3 regions of the Terrabacter sp. P2_E3 genome follow, and region 2 is predicted to be linked to each of the others. Evidence: predicted binding sites of a transcription regulator. Region 2 holds the regulator's gene; each other region holds the start of a gene.
The links. The regulator LexA, encoded in region 2, represses DNA repair genes until DNA is damaged. The targets are predictions, from matches to a motif close to TCGAACANNTGTTCGA.
Positions count from the first base shown of each region.

Region 1: ruvC (crossover junction endodeoxyribonuclease RuvC) is a predicted target of LexA. The motif match lies at 2,005-2,020, and genes of this name have one in related genera.
Region 3: AC1DW8_RS08880 (HNH endonuclease signature motif containing protein) is a predicted target of LexA. The motif match lies at 2,019-2,034, and genes of this name have one in related genera.

Region 1 is NZ_JBFUEN010000001.1:88,139-92,620, reverse strand. Features, by position in the region: gene ruvB (Holliday junction branch migration DNA helicase RuvB) at 1-717, opposite strand, end outside; gene ruvA (Holliday junction branch migration protein RuvA) at 714-1,316, opposite strand; gene ruvC (crossover junction endodeoxyribonuclease RuvC) at 1,313-1,969, opposite strand; gene AC1DW8_RS00410 (YebC/PmpR family DNA-binding transcriptional regulator) at 2,116-2,877, opposite strand; gene pdxT (pyridoxal 5'-phosphate synthase glutaminase subunit PdxT) at 2,874-3,569, opposite strand; gene kynU (kynureninase) at 3,754-4,482, shown strand, end outside.
Region 2 is NZ_JBFUEN010000023.1:41,627-46,108, reverse strand. Features, by position in the region: gene AC1DW8_RS21995 (Sir2 family NAD-dependent protein deacetylase) at 1-54, shown strand, start outside; gene AC1DW8_RS21990 (phosphotransferase) at 38-1,081, shown strand; gene AC1DW8_RS21985 (hypothetical protein) at 1,085-1,996, opposite strand; gene lexA (transcriptional repressor LexA) at 2,130-2,855, opposite strand; gene AC1DW8_RS21975 (LysM peptidoglycan-binding domain-containing protein) at 3,084-3,497, shown strand; gene AC1DW8_RS21970 (hypothetical protein) at 3,765-4,070, shown strand; gene AC1DW8_RS21965 (alpha/beta hydrolase) at 4,106-4,482, shown strand, end outside.
Region 3 is NZ_JBFUEN010000005.1:232,783-237,264, reverse strand. Features, by position in the region: gene AC1DW8_RS08885 (VOC family protein) at 1-273, opposite strand, end outside; gene AC1DW8_RS08880 (HNH endonuclease signature motif containing protein) at 570-2,015, opposite strand; gene AC1DW8_RS08875 (esterase/lipase family protein) at 2,127-3,548, opposite strand; gene AC1DW8_RS08870 (hemerythrin domain-containing protein) at 3,747-4,379, shown strand; gene AC1DW8_RS08865 (benzoate/H(+) symporter BenE family transporter) at 4,380-4,482, opposite strand, start outside.

The DNA of each region.
Region 1 (4,482 bases), on a different contig from region 2:
ACGCGACCGCAGGGCGATCTCGCGGATGCCGTCCTCGTCGGCGTCGAGGCCGAGCAGGCGTGCCGACCGGTGCAGGATCGTCACGAGGTCGGCCGCGGCGTAGTAGTCGAGGTGACCCGTGAAGCCGAAGCGGTCGCGCAGCGGCGCGGGCAGCAGCCCGGCACGCGTCGTCGCACCGACGACGGTGAAGGGCGGCAGCTCGAGCGGGATGGCCGTCGCGCCGGGACCCTTGCCGATGATGACGTCGACCCGGAAGTCCTCCATCGCGAGGTAGAGCATCTCCTCGGCCGAGCGCGACATCCGGTGGATCTCGTCGAGGAAGAGCACCTCCCCCTCGGCGAGCGACGAGAGCACCGACGCGAGGTCGCCGGCGTGCTGGATCGCGGGCCCGGACGTGATGCGGATCGGCTGCTCGAGCTCGCCGGCGACGATCATCGCCAGGGTGGTCTTGCCGAGGCCGGGCGGGCCGGAGAGCAGCACGTGGTCGGGCGGCGTGCCACGACGCTTGGCGGCCTTGAGGACGAGCCCCAGCTGGTCGCGGACCCGGGTCTGTCCGGGGAAGTCGTCGAGTCGCTTGGGACGCAGCGCGGCCTCGACCTGTCGCTCGTCGGTGTCGCCGGCCGCGTCGACGATGCGCGCCGTCGCGTCGAAGGAGCCGTCGTCCCAGACGTCCGGCTCGGCCCCGGTGTCGAGCTCCCAGGAGCGGTCGACGCTCATCGGCCGAGCTCCTGCAGGGCGGCCCGCAACAGTGCCGACACCCCGGCGCCGTCGGCCGCGAGGGGAGCGATCTTGTCGAGCGCGTCGTCGGCCTGGCGCACGGTCCACCCGAGTCCGACGAGCGCCTCCCGGACCTGCTCGCGCCACGCCTCGCCGGCGTCGAGGTGGACGTGGTCGCTCTGGCCGGCCGAGCCCGGCAGGGCGCCGAGCTTGTCCTTGAGCTCGAGGACCATCCGCTCAGCGCCCTTCTTGCCGATGCCCGGGACCTTGGTCAGCGCGACGAGGTCGCCCGTGCCCAGCGCGACCCGGACGGCGTCGGGCGAGTGGACCGCGAGCACGGCCAGCGCGAGGCGGGGCCCGACCCCCGAGACGGTCTGGACGGTCTCGAAGACGTGCTTCTCGTCGTCGGTGGCGAAGCCGTAGAGCGTCAGCGAGTCCTCGCGCACGACGAGACTGGTGGCGAGCTCGGTGGGCTGGCCCAGGCGCACGGACGTCGCCGTGGCCGGAGTGGTGTGGACGAGCATGCCGACACCGCCGACGCCGACCACGACCGAGTCGAGGCCGACCTTCAGGACGGTGCCGGAGAGCGAGGCGATCATCGGGGCTGGGCTCCAGGGTGGGGTCGGGCGGTCTGGCCGGTGCGGGTGGGCTGGGTGGTCGCGGCGCGCAGCCGCTGCAGCGGTGGGGCGGCTCCCGGTGGGACCCGGCGGGGTATGCCGCTCCCCCGGTTGCCCGTGCGCGCGAGCACCTCGAGCCGCGCCTCCTCGAGCCGGCTCTGCGTGCCTCCGCGCCACACGTGGCAGATCGCGAGGGCGAGCGCGTCGGCGGCGTCGGCGGGCTTGGGCGGGGTGTCGAGCCCGAGGAGCCGGGTCACCATCGTCGTCACCTGCGCCTTGTCGGCGCGTCCGCTGCCGCTGACCGCAGCCTTGACCTCGGTGGGTGTGTGGAGGGTGACGGGCAGGCCGAGCCGCTCGGCCATGATCATGACGATCCCGGTCACCTGAGCGGTGCCCATCACGGTGGAGACGTTGGTGTCGGCGAAGACGCGCTCGATGGCCACGGCCTCGGGACGGTGCCGCGCGAACCACTGCCGCATCTCGTCCTCGACGGCGACGAGGCGCTTCGGGGTCGGGTCGCCGGACGGCGTGCGGATGACCCCGACCTCGACGAGCGACAGCTTGCGCCCCGGGACTCCGTCGACCACGCCGACGCCGCAGCGGGTGAGCCCGGGGTCGACCGCGAGGACGCGCACGGCATACCTCCCTGGGGCGTGGGGCTCTGGACGATCCGAACAGGTGTTCGGGACAACGCTAACGGGCCTCCCCCGAAAGGACGGGAGGCACGCCGGTCTCGGCGTGCCTCCTCGTCGAACCTCGGGCGCACGAGCCCTCGGCGCGGTCAGTCCTCGTCGTCGTCGAGCTGCGCGAGGACGTCGTCGGGGATGTCGCCGTTGGCGAAGACGTTCTGCACGTCGTCGCTGTCCTCGAGGGCCTCGATGACGCGGATCATCTTCTTGGCGCCGTCGAGGTCGAGCGGGACCTGGAGGTTCGGGACGAACGACGCCTCGGCCGACTCGTAGTCGATGCCGGCATCCTGGATCGCCTTGCGGACCGCGACGAAGTCGGTGGCCTCGGAGATGATCTCCCACGTGTCACCGTTGTCGTTGACCTCCTCGGCACCCGCCTCGAGCACCACTTCGAGGATGTCGTCCTCGGAGCCGGCGTCCTTGAGGACGGTCACGACACCCTTGCGGTTGAAGACGTAGGACACCGAGCCCGGGTCGGCGAGCTGGCCGCCGTTGCGGGTCAGCGCGGTGCGCACCTCGGCGGCAGCCCGGTTGCGGTTGTCGGTGAGGCACTCGATGAGCACGGCGACACCGTTGGGGGCATAGCCCTCGTACATGATCGTCTGCCAGTCGGCCGCGCCCGCCTCGGCACCCGAGGCGCGCTTGACGGCGCGGTCGATGTTGTCGTTGGGCACCGACGTCTTCTTGGCCTTCTGGATGGCGTCGTAGAGCGTCGGGTTGCCGGTGGGGTCGGCGCCACCCTGACGGGCCGCGACCTCGATGTTCTTGATGAGCTTGGCGAAGAGCTTGCCGCGCTTGGCGTCCTTGGCCGCCTTCTGGTGCTTCGTGGTGGCCCATTTGGAGTGGCCGCTCATGCAGTGTCCTCGCGTTCCGGTGACTGGCGTGCACCCGACTGCTGGAGTCGGTGCTCTCTGACGATCGAGACGAACTCGGCGTGGATCCGGCGGTCTGCCCCCACCTCGGGGTGGAAGGACGTGGCCATGAGGTTGCCCTGCCGGACCGCGACGATCCTACCGGCGGCCGGGCCCTCGCTGACGCGGGCGAGGACCTCGACGCCCGGACCTGCCTGCTCGACCCATGGGGCGCGGATGAAGACGGCGTGCACCGTGCCGGTCGTCGAGGGGTCGCCCCAGGCGTAGTCGAGGTCCTGCTCGAAGGACTCGACCTGACGGCCGAAGGCGTTGCGCCGCACCGTGATGTCGAGACCCCCGAGCGTCTGCTGGTCGGGACGCGCGTCGGCGATGCGGTCGGCGAGCATGATCATCCCGGCGCACGAGCCGTAGGCGGGCATGCCCTCGGCGATGCGCCGCAGCAGGGGCTCCCGCAGGTCGAAGGCGCGGACGAGCTTGTCCATGACCGTCGACTCGCCACCGGGGATGACGAGGCCGTCGATGGCCTCGACCTCGGCCGGACGCCGGACCGTGACGCCCTCGGCGCCGAGCGCGGTGAGGGCTGCGAGGTGCTCGCGGACATCGCCCTGGACGGCGAGGACGCCGATGCGCGGCACGCCGACGCCTTCGGCGCGACGGTCGGCGCCAGGGTCCACGGCGGGGTCCGCGGCGGGGTCGGCGGTCGTGCCGGGGAACGTGCTGATGGTGCTCACCGGGTCAGCGTAGAGCGCTCGTCGTGACGGACGCGCCACGGGTCGGGCTGCGAGAACCGTCTCGGATGCCAGACGTCCGCGGAGGCGGCCCTGACATCGGCACGATGCCACCGGATACGTTGCGGCCATGACGACGGTGCACACCCACGACGACCTGACCGCCCGCGCCGAGCAGGCCGATGCCGCCTCCCCGCTCCGGGGCACCCGCGACCTGTTCACCCTCCCCGACGACGTCATCTACCTCGACGGCAACTCGCTCGGCGCCCTGCCGAGCGCGGTTCCGGCCGTCATCGACGACGTCATGCACCGCCAGTGGGGCGAGCGCTTGATCCGATCGTGGAACGAGGCCGACTGGTGGGGCGCGCAGACCCGCGTCGGCGACCTCGTCGGCCGTCTCGTCGGTGCTGCTCCCGGGCAGGTGGTCGTGACCGACTCGACGTCGGTCAACCTCTTCAAGGCGGTCATCGGCGCCGGACGGCTGCGGCCCGGCCGCCGCGTCGTCATCACCGACCCCGACTCCTTCCCCACCGACCTCTACATGACCGAGTCCGCGGCCGAGCTGGCCGGCCTCGAGGTGCGCCGGGTCCACCCGCGCGACGCCGTGGCCGCCATCGCCGAGATCGGTGACGCCCTCGCGCTCGCCTCCTACTCGAGCGTCGACTACCGCACGGGCGAGCTCTGGGACCTGCGCGCGATGACCGAGGCCGCCCACGCCGTCGGCGCCCTCGCCTGCTGGGACCTCTGCCACTCGGCCGGCGTGATCGCGGTCGAGCTCGACGAGGGCGGCGCCGACCTCGCGGTCGGGTGCGGCTACAAGTACCTCAACGGCGGCCCCGGCGCCCCCGCCTTCCTCTAC
Region 2 (4,482 bases):
CACGCACCTCTCGGCCCGACGCTGACGGAGCTGCGCGATGCCCTCGGGCACTGAACTGCCTTGGTATGCCGCCCTCCCGGAGTCCGGTGACGGCCCGTCGGTCCGCTGGACGTCCGGCGCGTTCGAGGCCGAGCTGCGCGAGTGGGTCGGTGGAGTCCTGGGCGGTCTCGGCACCGACCTCGTGTCGCTCGACGCGGTGCACCAGCGCCCCTGGTCGACGGTGTGGCGCGGTGTCACATCGGACGGCGCCACCTACTGGGCCAAGCAGAACTGCCCGCACCAGTCGTTCGAAGCGGCCCTGCTCGTCGTGCTCGACCGCCTGTCGCCGCACCGGGTCGTCCCGGTCGTCGCGGCCGACGTCGAGCGCGGCCTGCACCTCGTGCCCGACCAGGGGCCGGTCTTCGCCCTGACGGTCGCGGACGACGACGTCGACGCCTGGTGCCGGATCGCCGCCGAGGCGATGCACCTCCAGCGCGAGCTCGTCGGTCACGAGGCGGACCTCCTCGGCGCGGGCATCACGGCCCTGCCTCCGGCCGAGTCGGCGGCCTACGTCGAGGCGAGGGTCGCGTCCCTGACGGCCCTGGCCCCGGACGACCCGCGCCGCATGGCCGACGACGTCGCGCACCGGTTGCGTGCGCTGCTGCCGGCGGTCACGGCGTGGGCCGACGACGTGGGGGGTCTCGGCCTGCGGGAGAGCCTCGTGCACAACGACCTCCACGCCAGCAACGTCTTCGCGACGGCGCACGGGATGCGCTTCTTCGACTTCGGTGATGCCGTGCTCGCGCACCCGCTGTCCGCGCTCTTCGTCCCGCTCAACGTGCTGCTCCACCGCTTCGGCGCCACCCCGGACGACCGTCGGCTGAGGCGGGTGGCGGACGCCGCGCTCGAGGTCTGGGGCGACGTCGTCCCGGTCGCTGCACTGCGCTCGGCCCTGCCGTCCGCGCTGCGGCTCGGGCGGCTCGGGCGCGCCGAGTCGTGGCTCCGGGTCACCGCGACCCTGACGCCGGAGGAGGCGGTCGAGCACGGCGACGCCGGCACGTGGTGGCTCGGTGCTCTCGGTGACGAGCCGCCGCTGTCCTGAAGGCTATTCAGCCACGGACCGAGCCGAACGTGCCTCGGCGCCATCGGCCTCGCGCAGGTCCCACAGCTCCTTGGTCTGCACGCCCCAGTAGGCGGCGAAGAGCACGATGATGATGACCTCGGCGATGAGGATCAGGTGGTCGAAGCCGCGCACCGTCAGGGCCGCCAGCACCGTCGCCCCCAGGGCGACGGCCAGGGCGACCGCGATCGCGATGTAGATGCGCTTGTAGACCGTTCCGCTCGCGCCGGTGCCACCGGCGGCGCCCTGGTGGCGCTCCTCGGCGCGCAGCGCGCTGAAGACCATGACGGCGATCACCCCGGCCACCATGGTGCCCGCGGCGATGCCGTGGCTCAGTGCGATGAACCGGTCGCGCAGCACGAGGAAGAGGGTGAGCTCCGCGAGCAGCACCAGACCGCAGACGGCCGAGACGACCGCCGAGCGCACCGTGGGCCGGTCGGACGGATCGCGCGTCATCGCGCCGCGCTTGAGCCAGGCGGCCACGAGGGCCGCGAGGACGGCGACGACGACGAGGGACCAGATGTTGTTGCGCACGGCCGCGGCGATCTCGGCCGGGGTCTGGGTGTACGCGTTCGGCCCGCACCGCCCGTCCGGCACCGTCGGGACCATGGCGACGACGAAGGCCATGAAGCCCGAGAAGTTGAGCAGCACGTCCTCCTCGGGCGAGTGCCCCTTGTAGGCGATGAGGCTGGCCCCGAGCGCGCACAGCGAGCCGACGAAGACGGTCCGCGCCGGCGTGTAGTAGTACGCGCTGATCGAGCCGAGCCAGCACGAGTGGTCGGTCTCCCACCACCACTGGTAGCCGACCGAGAGGAGCAGCATGAGGAGCAGGGCGATCATCGCGCCGCGCAGGTAGCGGTAGGTGAAGACGACGTCGCGGGTGCGGCCGGGTGCCATGGCGGTCTCCTTCGCAGGACTCACGAGTCAGAGTCTCGCGCCGTCGCGTCCGATACGCCTCCCGGACGCGACGATGCCGCCGGCGCGGAGGGCGCCGACGGCGTACGTCGTCGGGTGGGGGAGCGGGGCGACGTCAGAGCCGGCGCAGGACCGCCGTGACCTTGCCGAGGATCGTCGCGTGGTCGCCGTCGATGGGCGAGAAGTCGGGGTTGTGCGGCATGAGCCACACGTGCCCGTCGGTGCGCTTGAACGTCTTGACCGTCGCCTCGTTGTCGAGCATCGCGGCCACGACGTCGCCGTTCTCGGCGTGCTGCTGCTGGCGCACGACGACCCAGTCACCGTCGCAGATCGCGGCCTCGACCATCGAGTCGCCGTTGACCTTGAGCAGGAAGAGGTCACCCTCGCCGACGAGCTGCCGCGGCAGCGGGAAGACGTCCTCGACGACCTCCTCGGCCGTGATCGGCACGCCCGCCGCGATCTGGCCGAGCACCGGGACGTAGGACGCCTCGGGGCGGGCGTCGCCCGAGTCGGTCTCGGTGTCGTAGTGGTCGCCCCGCGGACGTGGCCCGGTCGGGTCACCGCCGCGGTAGCCGAGCTCCTCGGCCTTCGCATCGGGCGAGACGACCTCGAGGGCCCGCGGCCGGTTGGGGTCGCGGCGCAGGTAGCCCTTGGCGACCAGGGCATTGAGCTGGTGGGAGACGCTCGACGGGCTGGCGAGGCCGACGGCGTCGCCGATCTCGCGCATGCTCGGCGGGTAGCCGCGCCGGTCGACGGAGTTGCGGATGACCTCGAGCACCCGCCGCTGGCGGACGGTGAGACCGTCGCCGGTCTCGCGATCGGGAAGCTCGGTCACGCCCATGGTGTCCCCTTCGTCGGCTCGTCAGTCCGCGTCGTGACGCTGGGTGTGCGGCCAGTGTCAGTGGTGGCTGGTGAGGTCTGTGGTGTGAGGAAAGACTACGCAGTTCGAACACAGTTGCCAAACACCTGTTCGATGCGTGTCTCGACTTCATCGAACATACGTGCTACAACTCGTACAGACGTTCTATCGAACACGTGTTCGCCAGATCAGGAGCAAGGGGAGGTCACCATGAGCGCCATCGTCCTCGAGGCCGTTCGTCAGCCGCACACCGAGGAGCCCGCGCGGTCGCAGCCGACCGGTCGGCCCCGTCTCGTCCTCGTCCCCACCGGGCCGGAGGCCGCTCGTGCGGTGCGTGCCGCGAGGCCGCCGATGCGCCTGACGCGTTTCGGTCGCCTCGTCGTGACGCTCCTCGTCGCGGGCGTCGTCTCCCTCCTCGGCGTCGGACTCGCCGGTCAGCTCGCGTCGGCCACGGGCGAGCCGCGCACGATCACGGTCCGGTCCGGCCAGACCCTGTCGGGCATCGCCGCCCGCGAGCTGCCTGAGCTGACCGCGGCCGAGGGTGTCGTCGAGCTGCAGATCGCCAACGCGCTCAGCACCACCTCGATCCACGCCGGCCAGCAGCTCGTCGTCCCGGGTCGCTGAACCGGGGCCTCCTGGGCCGGCCGGGGACGTATGCCGTGTGTCCGGCTGCGCCCGTCCCGGCCCTTCCGATCCGCCGCGTTGGCTCCACCTTCAGCGGCTGGCGGTAGCGGCGCTTCGACCCCGCCGTTCCTGCCCCGGACGCCGCACCCCTGACGGGGGTGCGGCGTCCTGCTGTGCCCGCACCTGCCGTTCCCGACCCCTGTGGATGACGGGCTCGAGTCCTCGGACGCCTTGCCTAGCGTGGCTGTCCTCGGAAGGGAGCAGGGGATGCGCTACGACGTGGACACCGACGCGCTGCGCGACGACGCCGCCTCGGTCGGCGAGGTGCTCGCGCGGGTGCAGCGGCTGAGGATCGGCGACGAGCTGCGGCCACTCGGTGGGGCGATCCCCGGTGGTCGTGTCGCCGGCGGGCTCGGCCAGGTCGCTGCGGCGTGGGAGGCGCGGCTGGCCGGGACCCGCTGGGAGCTGCGCGAGCTGGGCCGCTGCCTCGCCACGGCCGCCGACACCTACGACGCCGTCGAGCAGGCGTCCCGGCAGGCCCTGCGGTCGTCGTCGTCCGGCGGCACCCCATGAGACCTGATGTGGCGGGTGCCGGTGCTCCGCTGACCATGACCGTCGCCGACGTCCGGGCCTGCCGACCGCAGTCCCTGCTCGAGGTGGGCCGGCGCCTCGAGGAGCATCGCCTCCGGGTCCTCGGACTCGCGGAGCTCGTGCTGTGGCGTCGCTCCGCCGCGCCGCGCTGGTCGGGCGCGGCCTCCTCGGCGGCCGCCGACCGCTACGGCCTCGTCGTCGCCGGCCTCGGACGGCTCGCGGGGAGCATCGCGGTGACCGGTCACGCGGTCGGGCACGCCGCGGCACGTCTGCAGTCGGCGCTCGAGCTCGTCGGTCGCGCCGAGCGTCGGGCCGCCGACGAGGGCGCCTGGGTCGACGGCGATGGTCGGCTCTTCCTTCCCGTGCGGGCGTCGCTCGGAGACCTTGCCGGCGA
Region 3 (4,482 bases), on a different contig from region 2:
CCGCTCGTGGGCGGCGGCGATGTCGGCGACGACGAAGTCGAGGTGCGCCTGCTGCTGGCCGCGGGGCCAGTCAGGAGACTCGTGCCCGGGTGCGAGCTGGGTCGCGATGCGCGGGCCGTCCCACAGCACGTTGAACCAGTCGCCCTCGGGGTCGGCCTCCACTCGGCCGCCCAGGAGGTCGGCGTAGAACTGCGCCACCCCTGCCGCGTCCGCGCAGTCGAGCGCGACGCAGTCCCAGCCGATCGTCGATCCAGTGCTCTTCTCTGAAGTCATGCCCACCACCCAACCACCGCCTGACGACAGTGCGTCAGACCGACGGAGCGGGGGTCGACAGAACTGGAGCGACAGAACGGGAGCGACAGAACGGGATGGTCCAGGGCCCGACCGGCGGCACCCCGCGCGTGGCGGCGCACGACATCGCGGGGTCGGAGAGCGTCCGTGCGCCGGAGGCCGGCCGCACCTGGACATCGCCCCAGCCTTCGCTCGCCACCTGGTCCCGCCGAGCAGGGATCATCGCCACCGGAATGGACCCGGGACCATGTGGTGCACGCGCCCCGGCCCGTGCCGGGTCAGGGCCGTCGATGCTCGCGCGGTGGCTGCCAGATGACGTTGCTCGGCGTGACGATCGCCGTCACCCCGAGCTGGTGGACGATCGTGTGGTGCCTCCCACAGAGGAGGGCACCGTTGGACAGGTCGGTCGTTCCGCCATGAAGCCAGTGCACCACGTGGTGCGCCTCGCACCACTGCGGAGGTACGGAGCACCCCGGGTAGCTGCAGCCGTGGTCACGCTGCGCCAGCGCCAGTCTCTGGGCGGGAGTGAAGTAGCGATCCTCGCGGCCGATGTCGAGCGACTGGGACGGACCGCCCAGCACCATCGGGATGACCTCGGCCTCGCAGGCCAGCCGGCGCACCGTCGCTGCGGACAGGACCTCGTCGTTGTCGGCCAGCCCGGCACCGCGCAGGCGGTCGAGCAACGCCTCCAGCGACATCGTGACCACGAGCTTCGTCCTCGGCGTTCTGGTGACGCCTAGGGGCGCCGCGACGGCGCGTCCGATCAGCTCGAGCAGGGCGTCGGCACGGCGCGTCGCCGCCGACCGGGGATCGACGGACCCGCGCTGGACTCTCGCGCCGTCGCCGTCGCCGTCGCCGTCGTCGTCGCCGGCTCCGGCGGCAGACGCGCCGCTGCCGGGCACTGTGGGCCAACGACTCCAGTCCAGATCAGGGCGCGGCCGCGCCAAGGCGTCGATCGCTGCGTCGACGATCGCCGAACCCTCGGGATCGAGTCTCCAGAGGTACTCCGTCATCCCGGCGCACCGGCCGATCTTCTTCAGCGACCGGGCTGCACGGAGGCGCTGATCATCGTCCTCGACCACCGCCGGTGGTCGAAGGCCCGCCCGGGCGTGCGATGCCAGACGCCTCAGGTCCTTGATGCCGAGCGCCGACGCGCCCTCGACCATCGCGTTGACCACACTGTCCACCTGGGCGACATCAGCACACCGGATGACGTCGTCGCGCAAGCGCACGATGACCGCAGCCTTGTCGACCGAGATCGAGCCGTCGCGCACTCCTCCTGACAGTGCAGCCCACCGTGGCTCGTTCATGGCCGCGCCCACGGCGGTCAGAGCGGCCGACGCCCCTGCGGCCAAGCCGGGAGCGTGACCCGCGACCCAGTCGTTGCGGGAGAGCCCGGATCTGTCAGGCAGCCCTCGCGCGCTCACCTCGGCGGCCAGCACTGCGGACAGGTTGTGCGCCATCTCGCGCACGGCCTGAGCCTGCTCGATCGCGTCCCCGAGTCCCGTCTCGGCCATGGCCCACAGCGGCGTGCTGCGGGCGACCAGCCGGAGCTCCGCAGCCATGGCCGCCAGTCGTGCCGCGAGCCCCGGGAGGTCGGTCAGCCCGATCACCTCTGCGACAGCGGCCTCCCGCTCGCCCACCGGACGCGCCGGCCGCTCGGCATGAGCGACACCGGCGTGGCGCGCGCCACCCCCGGGGCGCTCTATGGTCGATGCGGTCATGGTTCGATCATATGTTCGACTGCCGACAGTGCTCGCCGACTGTCCACAGGCCCAGAGGCCCTCGACGATCCCGTCCGCGCGAATCCGCCGGCACCACCGGGCTCCGCACCCTCAGCCGGTGGACTTCGGCCAGACGAGGGTCGTCGAGGTGACGGGGCGCACCGTCGAGGTGGGACCGGAGCCGGTGACGGTCACGGTGTGCGTGCCTGGGGGAAGGTCGTCGAAGGTTGCGACGCCGTGCCCCTTCCGTAGGGTCGGCTCGGCAGTCGCGAGCACCTTGCCCTTCGCGCCGCTGACCGTGATGGTCACGGCCTTGCGCGGCGGGTCGGCGCCCGGGTCGTCCGACTCGAGGTCGAAGGCCACCTTGAGGGCCTGACCCTGCGTGACGAGGTCAGGCACGACGGCGCGGACGTTCGTGTCGGTGATCTCGCGGCGGCGGAGCGGCTTCGCGCTGAGGATCTCCTGCACCTGGTCGAGGGCGAGCTGGTTGCACTGGAGGTTGGTGTGCTGGTCGGGCACGCGGACCGCCAGGTTCGTGTCGAGGGCCTCGCCGAGACCGACGGCCCCGGTCAGCGGCACCGTGCCGTCGCCGAAGTCGTTGTCGGTGCCGAAGTCCTGGTAGGCCGTGGCCGTGCCGCCCGAGAGCTGGACCGTGGTCGCGGTGGGCTGCCGGATGCCGACGATCATGTGGGCGGAGGTCCGGCTGTCCGGCCGGGCCGCCTCGGCGGCCTGGAGGTCGGTGTGGAAGGCCATCGCGTCGGCGACCATCGTGGTGCTGACGTTGGGCACCGACACCTCGGTCGTCTTGGCGTAGCCCCCGCCGTTGCCGATGCATGCGAACTCCGGCAGCAGCTGGAAGAGCGAGGGCATGCTGCGCGAGAAGTCCGTGAGGTCGATCGACAGCGGGCCGATGCCCTTCTTGACGCCGTTGACGAGCTGGGTCAGCGCGTCGGTCGCCCCGCGCCACGGCGTGCCGAGGGTGATGAGCTTGCGCGTCACCTCGGCGCCGCCGCACTTCTCGATGTACCAGCGGGCGACGAGGCCACCCATGGAGTGGCAGACGAAGACGACCTTCGCGTCGGCATACGCCCCGCCCTGCGCCCGCAGCTGCTCGAGCGCCGGCTCGACGACGGTCTTCAGGCGAGCGCCGTTGTAGCGGTTGGAGAGGCGCCAGTCGTACGCGTACGTGATGAGCGTGGCCGGCTTGCCGCCGGCGCCCCGCTGGTAGCCCTGCTTCTCGAGGGCGCTGACGAGCACGTCGTAGCCGCGGATCGGCGTCCAGATGCCCGGCAGGACGTGGACGTCGGGCATGAGCGCGACCGGTTCGACACCGTCGCCCGGGTGGTCGTCGCCGATCCCCTCGGGCAGGACCTTCTTGAGGATCGACTGGCCGCCGGTCAGCAGCTTCCAGACGGCGCCGGCGCTCGGGGCCCAGATGAGGTTCTCGCTCGCCGGTGAGCCGTCGTCACCCCGGACCCCGAGCGTGCTGCCGGTGATCCCCGGAAGCACCACGACCAGGTCGTTGCTCGTCATGCGGACCCACCACCCAATCCTGCGTCGATGAACTGCGCCGGTGAACTGCGTCGATGAACTGCGTCGGACACTCCCGACCAAGCAACGGTGGCACCAGCAGGGCCCGCTGATACGCGAAACGGCCAAGCCCGCGACGGCATCGGGTATGGATGCGGCACAGTGGATCCGGAACCCGCCGGACGACAGAGAGGCCCTCCCGTGGACATCACCGACGTCATCCTCCGCCAGCACGACGAGCAGCGACGGATGTTCGCCATGCTCGAGGAGTGGCCGCGCGACGACCACGAGGGCCTCGCCGCCGTCTGGAAGCGGCTCGAGATCCTCCTCGAGACGCACGCCGAGGCCGAGGAGCTCTACTTCTACCCGGAGCTGCTGCGCATCGGCACGGGCGGCGCCGACGCCGAGTCCGTCGACGAGGAGGTCGAGGATGCCGTCAAGGACCACAACGACATCCGCAAGTCCGTGCGCAAGGTCGGGCGCTGTCGCACCGGGTCCGACGCGTGGTGGACGGCGGTCGTCGACGCCAACGTCCACAACAGCGACCACATGGGCGAGGAGGAGCGCCAGGACCTCGCCGACTTCCGCCAGCGCGCGAGCCTCGAGCTGCGCCACGAGATCGCGGTCCAGTTCCTGCGCTACGAGGCGGTCCGCTGGGCCGAGGGGATCACCCCGAAGGACAAGGACCCGGAGCGCTACGTGGCCGCCAGGAAGACGACCAAGGCGTCGGCCACGGCGAAGAAGGCCGCCCGCGACGCGAAGAAGGCCGCCACGACCGCGCCCGCCCGCGCGGCCCGCTCCAAGAAGGCCTCCGCAGGCGCCTCCGAGGAGTGACTAGCCGGTCAGCCGGTCCCGGCGGCGACGTTCGAGCCGGAGGGCGGCGAGGACGAGCACGCCGGCGACCAGCCCCCAGAACGCGGCGCCCACCCCGGCGACG